DNA from 4 places in the Klebsiella sp. PL-2018 genome. Region 2 is predicted to be linked to each of the others. Evidence: predicted binding sites of a transcription regulator. Region 2 holds the regulator's gene; each other region holds the start of a gene.
The links. Region 2 encodes PurR, which represses purine synthesis genes. Its sites were predicted from a motif close to CANGCAAACGTTTGCNTG; they were not measured.
Positions count from the first base shown of each region.

Region 1: purL (phosphoribosylformylglycinamidine synthase) is a predicted target of PurR. The motif match lies at 1,111-1,128, and genes of this name have one in related genera.
Region 3: purH (bifunctional phosphoribosylaminoimidazolecarboxamide formyltransferase/IMP cyclohydrolase) is a predicted target of PurR. The motif match lies at 2,147-2,164, and genes of this name have one in related genera.
Region 4: purE (5-(carboxyamino)imidazole ribonucleotide mutase) is a predicted target of PurR. The motif match lies at 1,930-1,947, and genes of this name have one in related genera.

Region 1 covers NZ_CP077673.1:4,394,167-4,397,609, forward strand. The annotation lists gene purL (phosphoribosylformylglycinamidine synthase) at 1-1,036, opposite strand, end outside; gene mltF (membrane-bound lytic murein transglycosylase MltF) at 1,211-2,827, shown strand; gene tadA (tRNA adenosine(34) deaminase TadA) at 2,824-3,330, opposite strand; gene yfhb (phosphatidylglycerophosphatase C) at 3,389-3,443, opposite strand, start outside.
Region 2 covers NZ_CP077673.1:2,567,268-2,570,710, reverse strand. The annotation lists gene MKleb_RS11880 (MFS transporter) at 1-680, opposite strand, end outside; gene MKleb_RS11875 (cytochrome bd-I oxidase subunit CydH) at 845-934, opposite strand; gene purR (HTH-type transcriptional repressor PurR) at 1,231-2,256, shown strand; gene punR (DNA-binding transcriptional activator PunR) at 2,275-3,186, opposite strand; gene punC (purine nucleoside transporter PunC) at 3,299-3,443, shown strand, end outside.
Region 3 covers NZ_CP077673.1:339,544-342,986, reverse strand. The annotation lists tRNA gene MKleb_RS01585 (tRNA-Glu) at 1-19, opposite strand, end outside; rRNA gene MKleb_RS01580 (16S ribosomal RNA) at 107-1,646, opposite strand; gene purH (bifunctional phosphoribosylaminoimidazolecarboxamide formyltransferase/IMP cyclohydrolase) at 2,274-3,443, shown strand, end outside.
Region 4 covers NZ_CP077673.1:1,435,841-1,439,283, reverse strand. The annotation lists gene cysS (cysteine--tRNA ligase) at 1-343, opposite strand, end outside; gene ppiB (peptidylprolyl isomerase B) at 517-1,011, shown strand; gene lpxH (UDP-2,3-diacylglucosamine diphosphatase) at 1,015-1,737, shown strand; gene purE (5-(carboxyamino)imidazole ribonucleotide mutase) at 2,019-2,528, shown strand; gene purK (5-(carboxyamino)imidazole ribonucleotide synthase) at 2,525-3,443, shown strand, end outside.

The DNA.
Region 1 (3,443 bases), 1.8 Mb from region 2:
CAAACCCCGGAATACGCAGGTTGGAAACCGAGAAGCCCACCAGACCCGCTTTCGGCTTCGCGCCGCGCCCGGTGGCGCCTTCATCGCGAATTTCGCCGCCGGAACCGGTCGCCGCGCCCGGCCACGGAGAGATCGCCGTCGGGTGGTTATGGGTTTCGACCTTCATCAGAATATGCGCGTCTTCCTGGTGGAAGTCGTAGCGGCCGGTTTCGTGGTCGGCGAAGTAGCGCCCCACGGCTGAACCTTCCATTACCGCGGCGTTGTCTTTATAAGCAGACAGCACGTAGTCCGGGGTTTTCTCGAAGGTGTTTTTGATCATTTTAAACAGCGACTTCGGCTGCTTTTCGCCATCAATGACCCAGTCGGCGTTAAAAATCTTGTGTCGGCAGTGCTCGGAGTTAGCCTGCGCGAACATATAGAGTTCGATATCGTTCGGGTTGCGCCCCAGCTTCTGGAAAGCATCCTGCAAATAGTCGATTTCATCATCCGCCAGCGCCAGCCCCAGACGGAGGTTGGCGTCAATCAGCGCCTGACGGCCCAGGCCCAGCAGATCAACGCTGGTGACCGGGGTTGGCTGATGGTGGGCGAAGAGTTTTTCACCCTCTTCCAGCGCGCCGAAGACGCTTTCCATCATGCGGTCATGCAGTTCGGCCGCCACCTGCGACCACTGTTCGTCATTCAGGCTGCTCGCTTCGACGTAATACGCCACGCCGCGCTCCAGGCGCAAAACCTGTGACAGGCCGCAGTTATGGGCGATGTCGGTAGCTTTAGAAGACCAGGGAGAGATGGTGCCGGGACGGGGGGTAACGAGCAGTAGCTTGCCGGTCGGGGTATGGCTGCTTAAGTTCGGGCCATACTTGAGCAATCTTGCCAGGCTCTCGCGATCGTCGCCGCTGAGCGGGGCGCTGAGGTCGGCAAAATGAACGTACTCGGCATAAAGGGTGCTGACCGGAAGGTTGGCCGCCTGGAAACGTGCCAGCAGTTTATTGATACGGAATGCCGACAGTGCAGGTGAACCACGCAAAATTTCCATCATAAGTCTCTCGTCTTCGAAGCTTTCATGGTGAGCCAGGGGGGAAACGGGCGCCATTATAGTGAATCCTGCGCCCCGACGAAACCGTTTGCGTAGAAATAAAATGATTGCCGGGGTTTATCAATTAATGTGACTCATCTCGCGAATAAGTTGCCAACTGGCGCATTCTTAAGCAAAATGCCGCTCATTCCAGGACAACCTTTTACTTTTTCTGGTCATAATCTGCTGAGGAACGCGAAGCTGCAGAAGATTAACTATCTGAAAAAACTAAAGATTAATTATCTGCTCATCGGCATTGTGACCCTCCTGCTGGCGGCTGCCCTGTGGCCGTCTCTCCCGTGGATGGGAAAACCAGAAAACCGCGTGGCGGGGATCATGGCGCGCGGAGAACTGCGAATCAGCACCATTAATTCGCCGATGACCTTCGCGACCATCAATGACAAGACCTATGGTTTTGATTATGAGCTGGCGCAGCAGTTTGCCGACTACCTCGGCGTCGAGCTCAAAGTCACCGTCAGGCAGAATATCAGCCAGCTATTCGACGACCTCGATGAAGGCAAAGCCGACATGCTGGCAGCCGGGCTGGTCTACAACTCCGAGCGGGTGAAAAACTATCAGGTCGGGCCGACCTACTATTCCGTTTCGCAACAGCTGGTGTATCGCAAAGGCAACCTGCGTCCGCGCACCCTGGCAAACATCACCGCCGCGCAGCTGGCCATCGCTCCCGGACACGTGGCGATTAACGATCTCCAGGCATTGAAAAAGCAAAAATATCCCGACCTTGAGTGGCACGTGGACGATAAGCGAGGCACGACGGCGCTGATGCAGGCGGTTATCGATGGCAAACTCGACTATACCGTCGCTGATTCGGTCGCCGTCAGTCTGTTCCAGCGCGTTCACCCGGAGCTGGCCGTCGCCCTCGATATCAGCGACGAACAGCCGGTCACCTGGTTTAGCGAAAAAGGTGAGGATAATTCCCTGCCGGCGGCAATGCTCGATTTCTTCAATAACATTAACGAAGATGGCACCCTGGCGAGGCTGGAGGAGAAATACCTCGGCCACGGCAACGATTTTGACTACGTTGACACCCGCACCTTCCTGCGCGCCGTGGAGAGCGTCCTCCCTGACCTGCAGCCGATGTTTGAAAAATACGCCCGACAGATAGACTGGCGGCTGCTGGCGGCTATCTCATGGCAGGAATCGCACTGGGATCCGCAGGCCACCTCTCCGACGGGCGTTCGCGGGATAATGATGCTGACCCGCAATACGGCGCAAAGCCTGGGCCTGACCGATCGTACCGACGCCGAGCAAAGCCTCGACGGCGGCATGCGTTATTTACAGGACATGATGAATAAAGTGCCGGAGTCGGTCCCACAGGACGAGCGCATCTGGTTTGCGCTGGCGGCTTATAATATGGGCTACGCGCACATGCTTGACGCGATGGCGCTGACCAAAAAGCAGAAAGGCAACCCGAATAGCTGGGCGGATGTGAAGCAGCGTCTGCCGCTGCTAAGCCAGAAAAACTACTACAGCCGACTGAAGTACGGCTTTGCACGCGGGCACGAAGCCTACGCCTACGTCGAAAATATCCGCAAATATCATATCAGCCTCGTGGGCTATCTCTCTGAAAAAGAGAAAAAAGACGCGCAGATGGCGGCCTTAGGTGAACACTATCCGGCGGTCATGCCGGATGAGCTGGATAAAGAAGAGCAGTACACCAGGTCCTTTTTTAACTTTCGCGCCGAAACGCTGGTCGATAACGCAAAATTAAAAATCCCCGGAATGGGGCATTAATCTTGCGCCTGTTGGCCAGCTCGCTTTAGCGCTTTTTTCTCTTCCCGCCGCCAGCGGAAGAAATCGCTCAGCATGCCGGAACAGGCCTCCGCCATAACACCTTCCGCTATTTCTACCCGATGGTTCATGCCCGGATGATGCAGCACATCAATCAGCGACCCTGCGGCGCCGGTTTTCGCATCCCTGGCGCCAAACACCAGCCGGGAAATACGGCTATGCACCATTGCGCCGGCGCACATCACGCAGGGCTCGAGAGTAACGTACAGCGTTGCGTCAATCAGGCGATAGTTTTGCAACACCAGCCCGCCCTGACGCAGCGCCATAATCTCGGCGTGCGCGGTGGGATCGTGGCGGCCGATGGGCCGGTTCCAGCCCTCGCCGATGACCTGATGATTATGCACCAGCACGGCGCCGACCGGCACCTCGCCCTCTTCCCAGGCGCGTTTGGCCAGCGTCAGGGCGTGACGCATCCAGTATTCATCATTTAATTCATGGTCAGACAAAGCGGGCACTCCTGCAGAAAAGCGGGGCGCATTATACATGGGCGCTATGTATTACACACTATTCTAACTGCTGAAGATCGCCCTGCGGCGTTACCCGCCAGCGGTGCTGGCAA
Region 2 (3,443 bases):
ACGGGAGAAATATAGGTATAAAGCGTGAACATCGCCCCTGCCCCCAGTACCGTCGTCAGCAGCGCCGACAGCACCTGCGGACGCATCAGCACGGAAAGCTCCTGCTTGACGTCAGGGCGCTCGCCGGCGCTGCCCTTCGGTAGAGAAAACCACAGACCGATAATCGCAATCACGCCCAGCCCCGCCGTGGCAAGAAACGACATCCGCCAGCCGATGGTTTCGCCCAGCCAGGTCGCCGCGGGAACGCCGCCGATATTCGCTATCGTCAGCCCCATAAACATCGTCGCCACGGCGCTGGCCTGTTTGTGTTTTGGCACAACGCTCGCCGCCACCACTGAACCCAGGCCGAAGAAGGCGCCGTGGTTAAGGCTGGTAATAATGCGCGACAGCAGCAGCGTGGTGTAATCCGGAGCAATGGAAGAGAGTACGTTACCGAGGGTAAAAATCGCCATCAGAAAGATCAGCGCATTTCTGCGCGCGCGGTGGGAGAGCAGCAGAGTCATCAGCGGCGCGCCGACCATCACGCCGATGGCATAGGCGCTAATCAGCATTCCCGCCGCCGGAATCGAAACGTCCACGCCTTTAGCGATAACCGGTAATAGCCCCATCGGGGAGAACTCGGTTGTGCCGATACCAAAGGCACCGATCGCCAGCGCGAGCAGGGGAAAATTGATTTTCATGCAGGGACTCCATCAGGCCGCCTTCCGCGACGGCATCTCATCAGAAGTCAAAAGCATGACATCAATCACAGAAAAACAAAAGTGAACGAAATGGCAAAAGATTTTTGCGAAAATGATAATAATGGCGGAGAGAAAGGGAGAGCGGCCCCTCCCTTATCGCATAATTAGTGCAGTACGGCGGTCAAACCTGCGGCAACAATCAAACCCAGAACAATAATCGTCGTCGTCAGCGAAAACTTTAAATTTGTATCCATCAATTTTTCCCCCTGATTATCCCCACATGAAAAGTGAGCTTGCTCATTTTTACACAGAATAGCGTAAAAATCTTCCGAGATTTAGAGTGATGCACATTTTTGCTCTTCCCCTTTGCCCCAAGATCGGACAAAATCCCACGCTAATTTGAAAGCGTATCGGCCATTGACCCCTTCCTGTCGTTCTGTGTCGTTTTCCCGACGTGATGCCATGCTCAATTTTGGCGCCAGGGTGTGTACAGGCAAACGTTTACGTACCGATAAACAGACGATCAGGTCAAGGTCTGGAGTGAGAAGTAATGGCAACTATTAAAGATGTAGCGAAGCGCGCAAACGTTTCCACTACAACAGTGTCACATGTGATTAACAAAACCCGATTCGTTGCGGAAGAGACGCGCAATGCGGTGTGGGCGGCAATAAAAGAACTGCATTACTCCCCCAGCGCCGTTGCCCGCAGCCTGAAGGTCAATCACACCAAATCTATTGGTCTGCTGGCAACCAGCAGCGAAGCGGCCTATTTCGCTGAGATTATCGAAGCCGTCGAGAAGAGCTGCTTCCAGAAGGGCTACACCCTGATCCTCGGCAACGCGTGGAACGACCCTGAGAAACAGCGCGCCTATCTGTCAATGATGGCGCAGAAACGCGTAGACGGCCTGCTGGTGATGTGCTCCGAGTATCCGGAGTCGGTGTTAAGCATGCTGGAAGAGTATCGTCATATTCCGATGGTAGTGATGGACTGGGGCGAGGCAAAAGCCGACTTCACCGACTCGGTTGTCGATAACGCCTTTGAAGGCGGCTATATCGCCGGGCGCTACCTTATTGAACGCGGGCATCGCGATATCGGCGTGATCCCCGGCCCGCTGGAGCGTAACACCGGCGCAGGCCGGCTGGCAGGTTTTATGAAAGCGATGGAAGAGGCGCATATTAGCGTTCCGGAAAACTGGATTGTGCAGGGCGATTTTGAGCCGGAATCCGGCTACCGCGCCATGCAGCAGATTCTCGGCCAGCATCCTCGCCCAACGGCCATCTTCTGCGGCGGGGATATTATGGCGATGGGCGCCATCTGCGCGGCGGATGAAATGGGTCTGCGCGTGCCGCAGGATATTTCGCTGATCGGTTATGATAACGTGCGCAACGCCCGCTACTTTAGCCCGGCGCTGACCACCATTCATCAGCCTAAAGACTCTCTTGGCGAAGCGGCGTTTAACATGCTGCTGGACCGCATCGTTAATAAGCGTGAAATCTCGCAGTCGATTGAAGTCCACCCTCGCCTGGTCGAGCGCCGTTCCGTGGCCGACGGCCCGTTTGTTGATTATCGCCGTTAACCTTTCCCGCGGCGTCGGTCATTCCGGCGCCCGCAGCCACTCCCGGTTTAGCGTTTCGCTATCGCCAAGGTAATCCAGCAGCCATAGCAGCGCCGGCGAGGCATCGCTTTGCTGCCACGTCAGGCAGCATGCGGCGTCCGGGAAGGGGTTCTCCAGCTCCAGCGCCGTCCATGCGCCGCTATCAAGCCACGGGCGCGCTAAATGCCCGGGAACCATACCGACGCACAGTCCGGCGGAGAGACAGGTTTCTGAGGCATCCCAGTCCGGCACCACCACCCTCTTCTGGTTATCCAGCAGCCAGGTGGTCCGCTTCGGCAGCGAGCGCGAGGTATCCTCCCTGACCAGCGACGGCCAGTTGCGCAGGACGTCATCGCTCAGAGGCCCGGCCATTTTGGCCAGCGGATGGTGGCTCGCGACGACGCAGTCCCAGCTCAGCATTCCCATATCGCGAAAGGCGTAGCGGCCCCCTACCGGAATTGAGCGCGTCGCGCCGATGGCCAGCTCCACGCGACCGTCGGCGAGCGCATCCCAGACGCCGTTGAACACCTCCTGAAAAACAATCAGTTCGACGTCATCAAAATGACGATAGAAATCAACGATCATCTGCCGCATGCGCGTGGGTTTAACGATATTATCCACCGCAATAGAGAGCTGCCCGCGCCAGCCGTTGGCTATCTGCTGGCACTGCTGGCGGGTGATCTGCATTTTTTTGATAACAGAACGCCCCTCCTGTAAAAACCAGACGCCGGCCGGCGTTAATTCCACATCACGATGACGGCGTTCGAACAGCGGTACCGCCAGCCACTCCTCCAGCTGACGCACGGTATAGCTGACGGCCGAGGGTACGCGGTGCAGTTCCTGCGCTGCGGCGCTAAAGCTGCCGTTGCGGGCGACAGCATCGACAACTTCAAGCGAGTATTCGGACCACATTTTCTGCCTGCAAAATTTTTGAATTCACCTGACAAATATTAGCGTTTCACAAGCCTTAATGCACTCCCTACACTCTGCGCCATCGTACCTGCAACAATAAAAAGAGAAGATGATGCAACAACCTGGGAAAGGATTTTTAGTCTGGCTGGCTGGACTCAGCGTACTGGGCTTTCTGGCGACCGATATGTATCTTCCGGCTTTCGCCGCCATGCAACAAGATTTGAACACTTCTGCGGCCTCCGTCAGCGCCAGCCTGA
Region 3 (3,443 bases), 2.2 Mb from region 2:
ACCGCTAGACGAAGGGGACACGAGGTGTCGCGACTTCGCAGCCGTCTTGCTTCTTTACATCTATCAGACAATCTGTGTGAGCACTACAAAGGCAGGTTCTTTAAGGTAAGGAGGTGATCCAACCGCAGGTTCCCCTACGGTTACCTTGTTACGACTTCACCCCAGTCATGAATCACAAAGTGGTAAGCGCCCTCCCGAAGGTTAAGCTACCTACTTCTTTTGCAACCCACTCCCATGGTGTGACGGGCGGTGTGTACAAGGCCCGGGAACGTATTCACCGTGGCATTCTGATCCACGATTACTAGCGATTCCGACTTCATGGAGTCGAGTTGCAGACTCCAATCCGGACTACGACATACTTTATGAGGTCCGCTTGCTCTCGCGAGGTCGCTTCTCTTTGTATATGCCATTGTAGCACGTGTGTAGCCCTACTCGTAAGGGCCATGATGACTTGACGTCATCCCCACCTTCCTCCAGTTTATCACTGGCAGTCTCCTTTGAGTTCCCGACCGAATCGCTGGCAACAAAGGATAAGGGTTGCGCTCGTTGCGGGACTTAACCCAACATTTCACAACACGAGCTGACGACAGCCATGCAGCACCTGTCTCAGAGTTCCCGAAGGCACCAAAGCATCTCTGCTAAGTTCTCTGGATGTCAAGAGTAGGTAAGGTTCTTCGCGTTGCATCGAATTAAACCACATGCTCCACCGCTTGTGCGGGCCCCCGTCAATTCATTTGAGTTTTAACCTTGCGGCCGTACTCCCCAGGCGGTCGACTTAACGCGTTAGCTCCGGAAGCCACTCCTCAAGGGAACAACCTCCAAGTCGACATCGTTTACAGCGTGGACTACCAGGGTATCTAATCCTGTTTGCTCCCCACGCTTTCGCACCTGAGCGTCAGTCTTTGTCCAGGGGGCCGCCTTCGCCACCGGTATTCCTCCAGATCTCTACGCATTTCACCGCTACACCTGGAATTCTACCCCCCTCTACAAGACTCCAGCCTGCCAGTTTCGAATGCAGTTCCCAGGTTGAGCCCGGGGATTTCACATCCGACTTGACAGACCGCCTGCGTGCGCTTTACGCCCAGTAATTCCGATTAACGCTTGCACCCTCCGTATTACCGCGGCTGCTGGCACGGAGTTAGCCGGTGCTTCTTCTGCGGGTAACGTCAATCGACAAGGTTATTAACCTTATCGCCTTCCTCCCCGCTGAAAGTACTTTACAACCCGAAGGCCTTCTTCATACACGCGGCATGGCTGCATCAGGCTTGCGCCCATTGTGCAATATTCCCCACTGCTGCCTCCCGTAGGAGTCTGGACCGTGTCTCAGTTCCAGTGTGGCTGGTCATCCTCTCAGACCAGCTAGGGATCGTCGCCTAGGTGAGCCGTTACCCCACCTACTAGCTAATCCCATCTGGGCACATCTGATGGCAAGAGGCCCGAAGGTCCCCCTCTTTGGTCTTGCGACGTTATGCGGTATTAGCTACCGTTTCCAGTAGTTATCCCCCTCCATCAGGCAGTTTCCCAGACATTACTCACCCGTCCGCCACTCGTCACCCGAGAGCAAGCTCTCTGTGCTACCGTTCGACTTGCATGTGTTAGGCCTGCCGCCAGCGTTCAATCTGAGCCATGATCAAACTCTTCAATTTAAGTTTGATGCTCGTAGAATTAAACTTCGTAATGAATTACGTGTTCACTCTTTGAGACTTGGTATTCATTTTTCGTCTTGCGACGTTAAGAATCCATGTCACTTTGAGTGCCCACACAGATTGTCTGATAAATTGTTAAAGAGCAGTGCAACGCGGCTTTCGCTCACCGTTGCGAGGTGGCGTATATTACGCTTTCCTCTTTCAGAGTCAACCCGTTATTTCAGGATTTTTTCTCTTCAACCGACCGGGTTGTTTGTGAAGTGATTCACATCTGCCGTGTCGATGGAGGCGCATTATAGGGAGTTCCCGAGCATCCGCAATAGTAAAATTGCAGAAAAATGACTGACTGCTGCATTCCCCAGCAAAACCCCGCTTTATACCCTGTTACGCACAGAATTATCCACAGGTGGCGGCCGATACCCTCTTATAAAGGCCCGCTCTCTTCTCTCTATAGGGCGCGATCCTGGGCTAAAAAGAGAAAGATAAAAATTCGCGAGCGTTGCGCAAACGTTTTCGTTACAATGCCGCGCTATAACAAGGATGCCCGGTTGGGTGCGTTAGGTGAGTTTTTAGACAAAAATTCACCTAACGCTCTCTGTAATATTCAAATCCTGGGGATTTAATACCATGCAACAACGTCGTCCAGTCCGCCGCGCCCTGCTCAGTGTTTCTGACAAGGCCGGTATCGTCGAATTCGCGCAGGCGCTTTCCGCTCGTGGTGTCGAGCTACTGTCTACGGGTGGTACCGCACGCCTGCTGGCTGAGAAAGGTCTGCCGGTTACCGAAGTCTCTGACTACACCGGTTTCCCGGAAATGATGGACGGACGCGTGAAGACCCTGCATCCGAAAGTTCACGGCGGTATTCTCGGTCGCCGCGGCCAGGATGACGGTATTATGGAACAACACGGTATCGCGCCTATTGATATGGTGGTGGTTAACCTGTATCCGTTTGCTCAAACCGTTGCCCGCGAGGGCTGCTCGCTGGAAGATGCGGTAGAAAACATTGATATCGGCGGCCCAACCATGGTTCGCTCAGCGGCGAAGAACCATAAAGACGTCGCCATCGTGGTGAAGAGCAGCGACTACGATGCCATTATTAAAGAGATGGATGCCAACGAAGGCTCCCTGACCCTCGACACCCGCTTCGACCTCGCCATTAAGGCATTCGAACACACCGCCGCCTACGACAGCATGATTGCCAACTACTTCGGCAGCATGGTTCCGGCCTATCACGGCGAGAGCAAAGAAGCCGCGGGTCGCTTCCCGCGCACCCTGAATCTGAACTTCATTAAGAAGCAGGATATGCGCTATGGTGAAAACAGCCACCAGCAGGCGGCCTTCTATATAGAAGAAGAAGTCAAAGAAGCCTCTGTCGCCACTGCACAGCAGGTTCAGGGTAAAGCGCTCTCCTATAACAATATCGCTGACACCGATGCCGCGCTGGAATGCGTCAAAGAATTCAGCGAGCCGGCCTGCGTTATTGTGAAGCACGCCAACCCATGTGGCGTAGCGGTAAGCACCTCTATTCTGGAAGCCTACGACCGCGCGTACAAAACTGACCCGACCTCTGCCTTCGGCGGCATTATCGCGTTTAACCGCGAACTGGATGCCGAAACCGCGCAGGCGATCATCTCCCGCCAGTTTGTTGAAGTGATCATCGCGCCGTCTGCGACGGAAGAAGCCCTGAAGATCACTGCCGCGAAACAGAATGTCCGCGTCCTGACCTGCGGTCAGTGGACGCAGCGCGTACCTGGTCTGGACTTCAAACGCGTTAACGGCGGCCTGCTGGTTCAGGAT
Region 4 (3,443 bases), 1.1 Mb from region 2:
TCGCTCGCGGCTCCATATCCGGGCGCAGGATATTCAGCGCGTCGAAGTCTTTGTGCATCTCGGCAATCATGCGATCCACCAGCGCAACAAAGCTTTCGCCGTTTTCATTAGCACGCTTAATGATTTTGTCGTCGATATCGGTGATATTGCGCACGTACTTTAGCTTGTAGCCCAGGAAACGCAGGTAGCGCGCGACCACATCGAATGAGACGAAGGTACGGCCATGGCCGATGTGACAGAGGTCATAAACGGTAATACCACACACGTACATGCCAACTTCCCCGGCATGGATAGGTTTAAATTCTTCTTTTTGGCGCGTCAGTGTATTAAAAATTTTTAACATCGAAGATTCCGTGTAGACGTGTGTGGATATAAGTCGCGTATTCTAACCTTAATTCAACCCCGAAGCAGCACACATTGCAAGGTGATCCAACCCCGCGGTTATGCTATAACAGCCCCCTATATCTCACCCGACTCCGGGTGCAGGCACCACAATCATCGGAACAGGATGCAAAAATGGTTACTTTCCACACCAATCATGGCGATATCGTAATCAAGACGTTTGACGACAAAGCGCCGGAAACAGTTAAAAACTTCCTGGACTACTGTCGTGAAGGTTTCTACGACAACACTATTTTCCACCGTGTAATCAACGGTTTTATTATTCAGGGCGGCGGTTTTGAGCCGGGCATGAATCAGAAAACCACCAAATCTCCTATTCAGAACGAAGCGAACAACGGTCTGAAAAACACCCGCGGTACGCTGGCGATGGCCCGTACTCAGGCGCCCCACTCCGCCACCGCGCAGTTCTTCATCAACGTCGCCGATAACGACTTCCTGAACTTCTCCGGCGAAAGCCTGCAGGGTTGGGGCTACTGCGTATTCGCAGAAGTCGTTGAAGGGATGGACGTGGTCGACAAAATCAAAGCGGTCGCCACCGGCCGCAGCGGCATGCACCAGGATGTGCCGAAAGAAGATGTTGTGATCAAAAGCGTCACCGTTAGCGAATAATTCGTGGCGACACTTTTTATTGCGGATTTGCATCTGCAAACGGAAGAACCGGCGATTACCGCCGGTTTTCTGCGCTTTTTACAGGGGGAAGCCCGCAGGGCGGACGCCCTGTATATCCTCGGCGATCTCTTTGAAGCCTGGATCGGCGATGACGATCCTAACCCGCTGCATCGGCAAATCGCCTCAGCGCTCAAAGCGCTGGCCGATTCCGGCGTCCCCTGCTACTTCCTTCACGGCAACCGCGACTTTCTCGTCGGCAAGCGCTTTGCCCGCGAAAGCGCGATGACCCTGCTGCCGGAAGAGAAGCTTCTCGACCTCTACGGGCGCAAGGTGCTGATTATGCACGGCGACACCCTCTGCACCGACGATGCAGGCTATCTGGCGTTTCGCGCGAAAGTTCACAATCCCTGGATCCAGCGCCTGTTTCTGGCCCTGCCGCTGTTTATCCGCCGCCGTATCGCCGCCAGAATGCGCGCCGACAGCAAAGCGGCCAACAGCAGCAAGTCGATGGAAATTATGGATGTGAATCCCCAGGCGGTGGTTGACGTCATGGAGAAACATCGCGTTCAGTGGCTGATTCACGGGCATACGCACCGCCCCGCCGTCCACCCGCTAGAAGCCAACGGCCAAACCGCGTACCGCGTGGTGCTCGGCGCCTGGCATAGCCAGGGCTCTATGGTCAAAGTGACGCCAGAAGACGTTGAGCTGATTCATTTTCCTTTCTAGCCCCGGCAAGGGCTGATTCTTTCTTTTTCCGCGATTTATCCGGGCCGCACGATGAGCGCGTTGTGCAAATCTACCTGCTGGTGATGGGCATTCTTATGCTGACCCGGGGACGGGGGCTGGTTTTACTTTTTGCCCGCTCATAACCGGCGCGTTTCATCGAATACCGACAACACAAAGGCGGCTGGCCATGCACACGCAACCGTTTTCCTTGCCGGGAGTTCATGCTATTCTCTGTGGCCTCTAAAGCAGTGTGAAACACACCCACAGGAGTTTTAAGACGCATGTCTTCCCGCAATAATTCGGCGCGTATCGCCATCGTGATGGGGTCCAAAAGCGACTGGGCTACCATGCAGTTTACCGCAGAAATCCTTGATGCCCTGAACGTTCCGTACCATGTCGAAGTGGTCTCCGCCCACCGCACGCCCGATAAACTGTTCAGCTTCGCCGAAGGCGCGGAAGAAAACGGTTTTCAGGTGATTATTGCCGGTGCCGGCGGCGCGGCGCACCTGCCGGGCATGATTGCGGCGAAAACGCTGGTGCCGGTGTTAGGCGTGCCGGTTCAGAGCGCGGCACTGAGCGGCGTAGACAGCCTCTACTCCATCGTCCAGATGCCGCGCGGCATCCCGGTGGGTACGCTGGCCATCGGCAAAGCCGGGGCCGCCAACGCCGCCCTGCTGGCGGCGCAGATCCTCGCCCAGCACGATGCGGAACTGCACCAGCGCCTCAGCGCCTGGCGTCAGGCGCAAACCGATGACGTGCTGGATAACCCGGATCCGCGGGGTGCGGCATGAAGCAGGTTTGCGTTCTCGGCAACGGTCAGCTAGGCCGGATGCTGCGCCAGGCCGGCGAGCCGCTGGGTATTGCGGTCTGGCCGGTCGGTCTGGAAGCCGACCCGGAAGCGGTGCCGGTACAGCAAAGCGTGATTACCGCAGAGATTGAACGCTGGCCGGAAACAGCGCTGACCCGCGAGCTGGCGCGTCATTCCGCCTTCGTTAACCGCGACGTTTTCCCGATAATCGCCGACCGCCTGACGCAAAAGCAACTGTTCGATAAGCTAGCGCTCGCCACCGCGCCGTGGCAGCTTCTGGCGGATAAAAGCGAATGGCCTGCGGTATTCGCCCGCCTCGGGGAGCTGGCTATCGTTAAGCGCCGCGTCGGCGGCTACGATGGCCGCGGCCAGTGGCGTTTGCGGGAAAATGAAACCGCGCAGCTGCCGGAGGATAACTACGGCGAGTGTATCGTTGAGCAGGGCATTAACTTCTCCGCCGAGGTATCGCTGGTCGGCGCTCGCGCCCGGGACGGCAGCACGGTCTTCTATCCTCTGACCCGCAACCTGCATCAGGACGGTATTTTACGCGCCAGCGTCGCCTTTCCGCAGGCCAATGCCCGCCAGCAGGCGCAGGCGGAGCAGATGCTGTCGGCGATCATGCATGAGCTGGGCTACGTTGGCGTGATGGCGATGGAGTGTTTCGTCACCGCTGATGGCCTGCTGATTAACGAACTGGCGCCGCGCGTGCACAACAGCGGCCACTGGACGCAAAACGGCGCCTCCATTAGCCAGTTCGAGCTGCATCTGCGGGCGATTACCGATCTGCCGCTGCCGCCGCCGGTGGTGAACAGCCCGTCGGTGATGATCAACCTGATCGGTACCGATCTGAACTATGACTGGCTGAAGCTGCCGCTGGTGCATCTGCACTGGTACGACA